3 regions of the Inquilinus sp. Marseille-Q2685 genome follow, and region 3 is predicted to be linked to each of the others. Evidence: riboswitches for the same ligand, from Rfam matches in the RefSeq annotation. Region 3 holds a riboswitch; each other region holds the start of a gene.

Region 1 (3,269 bases), 1.1 Mb from region 3:
GGGGTCGAAGTCGAAGCGCAGCGCCTGGTAGATCGCGATCTCGATGGTGGCCGAGGCCGGGCCGCCGCCGAGCGTCAGCACCACGGCGAAGCTGGTGAAGCACAGCAGGAAGATCAGGGCGGTCAGGCCGGGCAGCTGGCGCCGCAGCATCGGCCATTCGACCAGGCGGAACAGGTCGGCGCCGCGCAGCCCCAGCATCGACGCCAGGCGCCAGCTCTCGGCCGGGATCGTGCCCCAGGCCGAGAGCAGCACGCGCACGGCGAAGGGCATGTTGAAGAAGACGTGGGCCAGCAGGATGCCGGTCAGGCCGTAGATGTTCGGCCGGATGGTCAGCCCCAGCGCCGCGAACAGGTCGGCGAGCAGGCCGGAGCGGCCGAACACCGTCAGGATGCCGAAGGCGCCGGCCACCGCCGGCACGATCATCGGCAGGCCGAACAGGCGCAGCAGCAGGGTGCGGCCGGGAAAGCGGCGGCGCGACAGGGCGCGGGCGACCGGGATGGCGATGGCGACGCTGATCAGCGCCGACAGCCCGGCCTGCAGCGCCGTGAAGCGCAGCACCGACCAGAGATAGGGATCGGCCCAGACGGACAGCAGGTCGAACTCGGTGGCGGCGCGGATCAGGCCGGTCGCCGCGGTGGCGATCAGCGCCAGGATGGCGAGGAGCGCGAGGAGGCCGGGGAGCGATGCGATCCGATTCGCCGCAGGTTGGGTCCGCCACGGCGAACCCAACAGGCCGGCGCCGTCGCGGGATGTTGGGTTCGCGTGCCGCGAATCCAACCTACGCTGGCTCAACGGCTGGTCGCCTGCAGCCATTCGGCGATCCAGGCGGCGCGGTTGGCCGCGACCTCCTCCGGCGGATACAGCAGCGCCTTGGCCGGGGCCGGCAGCGCCTTGTAGGCGTCGGGCAGCCCGGCCTTCGGCGTCACCGCCGGGTACATCCACTGCGTCGTCGGCAGCAGGTCCTGGAAGGCCGGGCTCAGCATGAAGGCGAGGAATTTGTCGGCCAGTTCGGGATGCTTCGAGGAGGCGAGCTTGGCCGCGACCTCGACCTGCAGGTAGTTGCCCTCGCTGAACACCGCGGCGCCGACATTGCCGTCGTTCTCGGCGATCACGTGATAGGGCGGCGAGGTCAGGTAGCTGAAGGTCATCGGCACCTCGCCCTTGCGGAACAGGCCGTAGCTCTCGCTCCAGCCCGGGGTGACGGTGAGGATGCGCGGCTTCAGCTTCGCCCAGGCCTCCGGCGCCTTGTCGCCATAGACCTGCTTGACCCAGAGCAGCAGGCCGAGGCCCGGCGTGCTGGTGCGCGGATCCTGGATGGTCAGCTCAAGGTCGCTGCTCTCGACCAGGTCGTGCAGGCTCTTCGGCGGGTTCGGCACCTTCGTCTTGTCGTAGACGAAGGCGAAATAGCTCCAGTCGAAGGGCACGAAGACCGGGTCGGTCCAGGCGACCGGCAGCGACAAACCGTCCAGCGTCATGCCGTGCGGCGCGAACAGCCCGGTCGCCGCCGCCTCGGCGGTCAGGTTGGTGTCGAAGCCCAGCACGACATCGGCCTGGGTCGACTTGCCCTCCAGCTTCAGCCGCGACAGCAGGGCGACGCCGTCCTCGACCGAGGTGAACTCGACCGTGCAGCCGCATTCGGCCTCGAAGGCCTTCTTCACCTGCGGCCCCGGCCCCCATTCGGCGGTGAAGGATTCATAGGTGTAAACCTTGAGCACCGGGGTCTCGGCCGCGGCCGGCCCGGCGACGGCGGAGGTCAGGGCCGTCAGCAGGACGGCGGCAATCAGGCGCATCTTGTTCCTCCGCGGGGCGCAGCCGGGCGGAAAGGGAACCTGCCGATGCCTGAGGCGCCGTCTCGTTCTCCCTTCGCCGGCATGACCCGGATCAGGTTCGTCGGGTTGGCGCTGACACGCCTCTCAGCCCCCGTTCGGGCACCCCGGCAAGACGCGCGCATCATCGGGTCGAGCGACCGCCCTGTCAACGCGGGCCCGTTTGGTTGGAGCGACCATTTGGAGGTCTTGCGGCAAGGCATCCGATGGCACATGTCTCCTGCATGGCCGGGGAGGAGCCCATGAACGAGTGCGGACTTGTGGCCCTGCTCAGGACGATGAAGCCGTTGAACAAGGACTTCCCGGAGATCGACGATCCCGCGCCGGAGCCGGAGATCGTTTTTGTCGAAGATGATGCTCCTGATGACACCGATCTCACGGCGCGGTAAAATTCCGCAATTAACGCTAATTGGAGGTAAAAATGGCCGGTCCGCTCGCGATTGGTGAGGACGCGCCCGATTTCGAAGTCGAGACCACCGAGGGGCGGATCCGCTTCCACGACTGGCTCGGCTCGTCCTGGGGCGTGCTCTTCTCGCATCCCAAGGACTTCACCCCGGTGTGCACCACCGAGCTCGGCGCCGTGGCCAAGCTGAAGCCCGAATTCGACAAGCGCAACGTCAAGGTGATCGGCCTCAGCGCCGACCCGGTCGACCGGCATGAGAGCTGGGCCCAGGACATCAAGGAGACGCAAGGTGTCGCCCCGAACTTCCCGGTGATCGGCGATTCCGAGCTCGTCGTCTCCAAGCTCTACGGCATGCTGCCGGCCGATGCCGGCACCACCTCGGAAGGCCGCACCGCGGTCAACAACCAGACCGTGCGCAACGTCTACGTCATCGGGCCGGACAAGAAGATCAAGCTGGTGATCTCCTACCCGATGACCACCGGGCGCAACTTCGACGAGATCCTGCGGGTGATCGACTCGCTGCAGCTGACCGCCAAGCACAAGGTGGCGACGCCGGCCGACTGGAAGAACGGCGAGGACGTCATCATCGTCACCTCGGTCTCGGACGAGGAGGCGAAACAGAAGTTCCCGGCCGGCTTCAAGACCCTCAAGCCCTATCTCCGCACCGTTGCTCAGCCGCGCGACTGATGATCGCGTTCCCGGGCTCAGCCGAGCCCGGGAACCGTCTCCGGCGGCACCAGCCAGCTGGGATCGGGCCGCAGCCGGAACACGACGCGGCCGACGATGTGATCGAGCGGGATATCCCCCAACTGCGCAGAGCGGCTGTCGTCGGCATAGTCGCGATTGTCTCCCAAGACATATATGGCTCCTGCTGCAACTGCCGTCTCCGGAATCTCGTCGAAACGGCCGGGTGTAGGGGATTCCGCGACTTCATAAGATAGGCCCTCCGGGAGCGTCTCGGAGTATACGCTCAAAGTTTCCCATCGCTCGGGAACTTGCCTTCTGATCGTCCCTTGAGGAGCCCGGGCAACTCTGATGCC
Region 2 (3,269 bases), on a different contig from region 3:
AGTGCCACGGCGGTGCCGCGCGCCGCCGGGTCGATGCCCTTGGCCAGCAGCAGGTCGAGCACGCTGAGCCCGGCCACGGCCTCCGCCTCTCCGTTCACATTGACGGTCCCTGGCACGCTCATTGCGCCGCCTCCGCGATCCGGGTGAAGCGGTCGATCCGGAACGGCTCCGCCGCCTCCGGCAGGCGGCCGTCGAGGATGGTGCCGGCCACCGCCTCGACCGTCGCCGGCAGCAACAGGATGCCGTTGCGGTGATGGCCGGTGGCGAAGACCAGCCCCTCGATCGCCGAGGGGCCGAGCACCGGCGCGTCGTCGCGGCTGCCGGGGCGCAGCCCGGCCCAGCTCTCGATCAGCGGCAGCTCCTCGATCCCCGGCAGGGCCCGCCAGGCGGCGTCGAGCAGCGACAGCATGCCGCCGGCGGTGACGGTGGTGTCGAAGCCGCGCTCCTCCACCGTGGCGCCGACGATCAGCCGGCCGTCCAGCCGCGGCACCAGATAGGCCTTGCCGGCCCACAGCACATGGCGCAGCAGCGGCGCCGCCGGGTCCATCTGCAGCGCCAGCATCTGGCCCTTCACCGGCCGCACCGGCGGCAGCGCCTCACGCGGGATCCCCGGGATGCCGCCCGACCAGGCGCCGGCGGCCAGCACCACGGCATCGGCCGAAAGCACCTCGCCGGCCACCACCACGCCGCCGGCGCGGCCGTGGTCCAGGATGACGGACTCGACCGCCGCATGGTCGTGCAGCCCGCCGCCGGCGCGGCGCAGCGCCTCGGCCAGGGCCGGGACCAGCCACCGGTTGTCGACCTGATGGTCGGCCGGGCTGTGCACCGCGGCGGCGAGGCCGGGCCGCAGCATCGGCTCGCGCCGCAGCAGCTCGGCGCCGGTCAGCCAGTTCAGCTCGACCCCGAGCTTCGCCTGGTAATCGGCGGAGAAGCGCAGCTCCGCCGCGTCGTCGCGGGTCAGGGCCACGGCCAGCGTGCCCTCGTCGCGATAGCCCACGGGCCGGGCCGACGCGGCCTCGACCTCCCGGGCGAAGCCGGGCCAGAGCTCCTGGGCGCGGCGGCACAAGCCGAACAGCGCCTCCTCCCCCGGCTCGGCCTCGAGCCCGGCGGCGAGCATGCCGGCGGCGGCCCAGCTGGCCTCGCGTCCGACCGGCCCGCGGTCATAGACGTCGACGGGGCAGCCGGCGCGGGCCAGGCGCCAGCCGATGGCCAGGCCGTTGACCCCGGCGCCGATGACGGCGACGCGCGGTCTTGCGCCGCGCAAAGGCGTCGGGCCGACGGAGTCGGCCTGCAAAAGGGACGGAATCGGAATGCCGGTCATCTCAGGCTCCCTCCGCTGGCATGATCCAGGTCAGGTTCGATGGGTATGATCTCAGCCCGCCATGACGACGGGCACCCCAGCCGATGCCGCCATTTCAGTCCCGGAGGCGGGCGGGTTGCAACCCCTTTTTTGTGACCCGCCCCAGGGCACCCCTGCCCCGCGCCCGGCCGACTTACGGAGGTCACACACGGCGTGTTAAGAAGCGCGCATGACAGACCCGATGACCGATAACGGCGCAGGGGCGCCAAAAAAAGGGTGGTTCACCCGACTGAAGGAGGGGCTCTCGCGCTCCTCCGCCAAGCTGACCGAAGGCATCACCAGCATCTTCACCAAGCGCAAGCTGGACGATGCGACGCTGGAGGAGCTGGAGGAGCTGCTGATCCAGGCCGATCTGGGCCCGGCCACCGCCGCCAAGCTGACCGCCGAGCTGGCCCGGACCCGCTTCGGCAAGGAGGTGTCGGGCGACGAGGTCCGGCGCGCCTTGGCCGACCATGTGGCGCAGATCCTGCGCCCGGTGGCCAGGCCCCTGACCCTTTCGCCCGGCCGGAAGCCGCAGGTGGTACTGGTGGTCGGGGTGAACGGCACCGGCAAGACCACGACCATCGGCAAGCTGGCCAAGCAGTGGCGGGAGGAAGGCCGCTCCGTGATGATCGCGGCCGGCGACACCTTCCGCGCCGCCGCGGTGCATCAGCTGCAGGTCTGGGGCGAGCGCTCCGGCTGCCCGGTGGTCACGGCCAATCCCGGCGCCGACGCCGCCGGCCTGGCCTTCGACGCGCTGACCCGGGCCCGGGCCGAGGGCCGCGACGTGCTGCTGATCGACACCGCCGGCCGGCTGCAGAACAAGGACAATCTGATGGCCGAGCTGGCCAAGATCGTCCGCGTGCTGAAGAAGATCGACCCCGAGGCGCCGCACGACGTGCTGCTGGTGCTGGACGCCACCACCGGCCAGAACGCGCACAGCCAGGTCGAGGTGTTCCGCGACATGGTCTCGGTCACCGGCCTGATCCTGACCAAGCTGGACGGCAGCGCCCGCGGCGGCGTTCTGGTGGCGCTGGCCGAGCGCTTCGGCCTGCCGGTGCACGCGATCGGCGTCGGCGAGAGCATCGACGACCTGCGACCCTTCGACGCCGACCAGTTCGGCCGGTCGCTGATGGGAGTCGAGGCATGAGCAAGACCGCCCAGACCTTCGCCCCCGAGCAGTTCCGCGACGCGGCCGAGGCGGTGGCCCGGCTGCACGCGATCTACGACGCCAACACCGGCCTGCTGCGTGACGCCTTCCGCGCCTATTCCCGCGGCGAGGAGCCGGCGAGGCGGGTGCGCGCCTGCTATCCCTACCTCACGGTCCGGGTGGAGGATTTCAGCCGGGCCGACACGCGCCTGTCCTACGGCTTCGTCGACCGGCCGGGCACCTTCTCCACCACCATCACCCGGCCGTCGCTGTTCCACCGCTACCTGACCGAGCAGATCGGCCAGCTGATCCACAATCACCACGTCCCGGTCGAGGTCGGGGTCAGCGACACGCCGATCCCGATCCATTTCGCCTTCCCCGACGGCATGCATGTCGAGGGCGACCTGACCCGCGAGCGCATGCTGCACATGCGGGCGGTGTTCGACCTGCCGGACCTGGCGATGATGGACGACAGCATCGTCAACGGCACTGCCGTGATCCCGCCGGACGAGCCGCACCCGCTGGCCCTGTTCACGGCGCCGCGGGCGGATTATTCGCTGTTCCGGCTGAAGCACTACACCGCCACCGGCTGCGAGCACTTCCAGAACTTCGTCCTGTTCACGAACTACCAATTCTACATCGACGAGTTCATCCGCATCGCTTATGAGCTGATGCAGGGTGACGGTGGCGGCTACGACGCCTTCATCGAGCCGGGCGACCGCGTCACCATGCCCGGCGGGCGGGCCCGCGGCACCCCGGCGGCGCGGCTGCCGCAGATGC
Region 3 (3,269 bases):
CCGGCGCGTTGGCGGTGACGTAGCGGGCGACTCCGCTGCCGGTCGGGTTGCGCACGATCTCGCGCCCCCCGCCACAGGCGGTCAGGGCCAGCGCGATCGACAGCACCCAGGCATGTCGCAGCATCTGCCTCCTCGCCCAATAAATCAGGAAATCACCCCAATTTGTTGGAATGTAGGTATTTTTAGGATTCTGGTCAAGATCGAGACGAGACGGCTTTCCCTGTCTTTGCCGTCGATGCCGGGCCGTTGCGGCCAGCTCGGAGCGTCAGAGCTTGTAGACGTCAAACGGGAGGGCCTGGAACGAGGCTTGAAGAGAGCACAGCGTATCTTCATGTCCTCGGAAGAGAGCGACGGGTTTGATGGTCCGGCCTTCCTTGAAGATCGAGACCGAACGCGTGTAGGCCATGCCGCCATGCTCGAGCCAGACGTACCAGACCTTTCGCGGAGGCAGGCTCGGGTGGGACCGGGTCTCTACGGAAAAGCCGCGGATGAAGCGGCGCCAAGCCAGCGGCTTTCCGGGTTCGACGGAATCGGTGAGCTGCCATTTGGCGTCCCGCGGCGCGATGATGTCCGGCAGCTCCGCACGCAGGCGATCTGCTGGCTCCCCGGGTTCGAGCGCCGCCGCGATGCTGCGCCAGATCGGCTCGGGCATGGCCTCCAGCGAGTCGAACCGCCGGACCTTGGCCCCGTCGTCCTGCGGCGGGCAGCCCACCTCCGGGCTTTGGTAGGAGGGGCCGGCCCGGGCCGGCGACACGGCCAGTACGGCAAGGATCGCGACTGCAAGGCCACCCCGCAAAGACATCCCCACCTGAACCCCAGCTTTGTCCGGGCCGATCATGGCATGAGGGCCGGACGTGGCCAATGGACCGCCCCGGCACACGGCCCGGCTTGACATCCCCTCCCCGGGCGCGCTCTGATCGGGGCGTTCCGAGGGGAGCTCCGGTAGGGAGCTGAGACACCACACCATTCGCGACGTGGGAACCCTTCGAACCTGATCCGGGTCGTGCCGGCGTAGGGAATGGAACCACATGCGCGCTCAGCCGCTCTCTTTCCAGCTTTCCGTCCTTGGCACGCCCTCAATCCGTCCGATCGAGGAGGCCGTGGATGCCCAAGGACGCCATCCCCACAACCGTCACCACCGGCCCGCTGCCGGCGTCGCGCAAGGTCCATGTTCCCGGTGAGCGCCACCCCGACCTGCGCGTCGCCATGCGCGAGATCGTGCTGTCGCCCGAATCCGGCGAGCCGCCGCTGCGCGTCTACGACGCCTCCGGCCCCTACACCGACCCGGCGGCGCTGATCGACATCGGCACCGGCCTGCCCGCGCTGCGGGCTGGCTGGATCGCCGCCCGCGGCGATGTCGAGGCCTATGACGGCCGCACCGTGCGGCCGGAGGATGACGGCCGCCGCCCCGGCGAGGCGGCGAACCTGTTCGAGTTCCCGCGCGGCGACCGGCGCCCCCTGCGGGCCCGCGGCGGCACCGCGGTGACGCAGATGGCCTATGCCCGCGCCGGCATCGTGACGCCGGAGATGGAGTATGTCGCGATCCGCGAGAATCTCGGCCGCGAGCGGGCTAGGGAGCAGGCGGCCCGCGACGGTGAGAGCTTCGGCGCCGCGATCCCGGACTATGTCACGCCGGAATTCGTGCGCGACGAGGTGGCACGGGGCCGGGCGATCATCCCGTCCAACATCAACCATCCGGAATCCGAGCCGATGGCGATCGGCCGCAACTTCCTGGTGAAGATCAACGCCAATATCGGCAACTCGGCCGTCACCTCCTCGATCGCGGAGGAGGTGGAGAAGATGGTGTGGGCGATCCGCTGGGGCGCCGACACGGTGATGGACCTGTCGACCGGCCGCAACATTCACACAACCCGCGAATGGATCCTGCGCAATTCCCCCGTGCCGATCGGCACGGTGCCGATCTACCAGGCGCTGGAGAAGGTCGGCGGCGTGGCCGAGGACCTGACCTGGGAGATCTTCCGCGACACGCTGATCGAGCAGGCGGAGCAGGGGGTGGACTACTTCACCATCCATGCCGGCGTGCGGCTGCCCTATATCCCGCTGACGGCGAAGCGGGTGACCGGCATCGTCAGCCGCGGCGGCTCGATCATGGCGAAGTGGTGCCTGGCGCATCACCGCGAGAGCTTCCTCTACACCCATTTCCGCGAGATCTGCGCGATCATGCGGGCCTATGACGTGGCCTTCTCGCTGGGCGACGGGCTCCGCCCCGGCTCGATCGCCGACGCCAACGACGCCGCCCAGTTCGCCGAGCTGGAGACGCTGGGCGAGCTGACCAAGGTGGCGTGGGAGCACGACGTCCAGGTCATGATCGAAGGCCCCGGCCACGTGCCGATGCACAAGATCAAGGCGAACATGGACAAGCAGCTGGCAGCCTGCGGCGAGGCGCCGTTCTACACGCTCGGGCCCCTCACCACCGACATCGCGCCGGGCTACGACCACATCACCTCGGGCATCGGCGCCGCGATGATCGGCTGGTTCGGCACCGCCATGCTCTGCTACGTCACGCCGAAGGAGCATCTCGGCCTGCCGGACCGCGACGACGTGAAGACCGGCGTCGTCACCTACAAGATCGCGGCCCATGCCGCCGACCTGGCCAAGGGCCATCCGGCGGCGCAGCTGCGCGACGACGCCCTGTCCCGCGCCCGGTTCGAGTTCCGCTGGCGCGACCAGTTCCACCTGTCGCTCGACCCGGACACGGCGCTCGCCTACCACGACGAGACGCTGCCGGCGGAAGGTGCAAAGACGGCGCATTTCTGCTCGATGTGCGGGCCGAAATTCTGCTCGATGAAGATCACACAGGAGATCCGTGCCTCGGCCGAGGCGGGGATGGAGGAGATGGCGGCGCGGTTCCGCGATGGCGGCGGGGAGATCTACCGCGCCGCCGAGTGACCGCTGCCGGCGGTCCGCACCGAGATGAAAATCATTCTTGGTGCGCGCCGAGACCGCCGGTATAGGACTCGCAGCGGAATTTGACCGCTGGCGGCCCGGGGCGGGCGTTCCGTCCCGGGCCGCCGTCGACGGCGTGACGGCGCTCGGCGCGGGGAGATTTTGATGGCAGCCCTTTCCGAACACGCGGCCAAGGCCGGCCGGATGACCCGGTTCCTGGTGCAGCGCCGGTTCCAGCGCGTCGCGTGGCGGGACTGGGTGGCCGATCGGATCGCCGGCCGGATCGGGCGCGGTCCGGTCGCCGGGTCGGCGGAGGGCCAGGGGGCCGCCGCGGCCCTGACCGGCGACGGCTTCGCCATGAC

The links. Region 3 has a riboswitch for thiamine pyrophosphate ahead of thiC (phosphomethylpyrimidine synthase ThiC). Riboswitches for the same ligand answer to the same signal wherever they lie in the genome.
Region 1: it holds a riboswitch for thiamine pyrophosphate, as region 3 does, so the genes downstream of both, thiB (thiamine ABC transporter substrate binding subunit) here and thiC (phosphomethylpyrimidine synthase ThiC) in region 3, are expected to answer to the same signal.
Region 2: it holds a riboswitch for thiamine pyrophosphate, as region 3 does, so the genes downstream of both, thiO (glycine oxidase ThiO) here and thiC (phosphomethylpyrimidine synthase ThiC) in region 3, are expected to answer to the same signal.

What each region holds. Positions count from the first base shown of each region.
Region 1 covers NZ_CAKAKL010000001.1:486,095-489,363, reverse strand. Annotated here, with positions in the region: gene thiP (thiamine/thiamine pyrophosphate ABC transporter permease) at 1-729, opposite strand, end outside; gene thiB (thiamine ABC transporter substrate binding subunit) at 789-1,790, opposite strand; TPP riboswitch at 1,842-1,946, opposite strand; gene LG391_RS02265 (hypothetical protein) at 2,069-2,215, shown strand; gene LG391_RS02260 (peroxiredoxin) at 2,248-2,916, shown strand; gene lepB (signal peptidase I) at 2,934-3,269, opposite strand, start outside.
Region 2 covers NZ_CAKAKL010000006.1:141,817-145,085, forward strand. Annotated here, with positions in the region: gene thiS (sulfur carrier protein ThiS) at 1-122, opposite strand, end outside; gene thiO (glycine oxidase ThiO) at 119-1,321, opposite strand; TPP riboswitch at 1,312-1,410, opposite strand; gene ftsY (signal recognition particle-docking protein FtsY) at 1,542-2,489, shown strand; gene LG391_RS24600 (AMP nucleosidase) at 2,486-3,269, shown strand, end outside.
Region 3 covers NZ_CAKAKL010000001.1:1,604,181-1,607,449, reverse strand. Annotated here, with positions in the region: gene LG391_RS07650 (CHAP domain-containing protein) at 1-124, opposite strand, end outside; gene LG391_RS07645 (hypothetical protein) at 266-838, opposite strand; TPP riboswitch at 921-1,036, shown strand; gene thiC (phosphomethylpyrimidine synthase ThiC) at 1,105-2,910, shown strand; gene LG391_RS07635 (phytanoyl-CoA dioxygenase family protein) at 3,073-3,269, shown strand, end outside.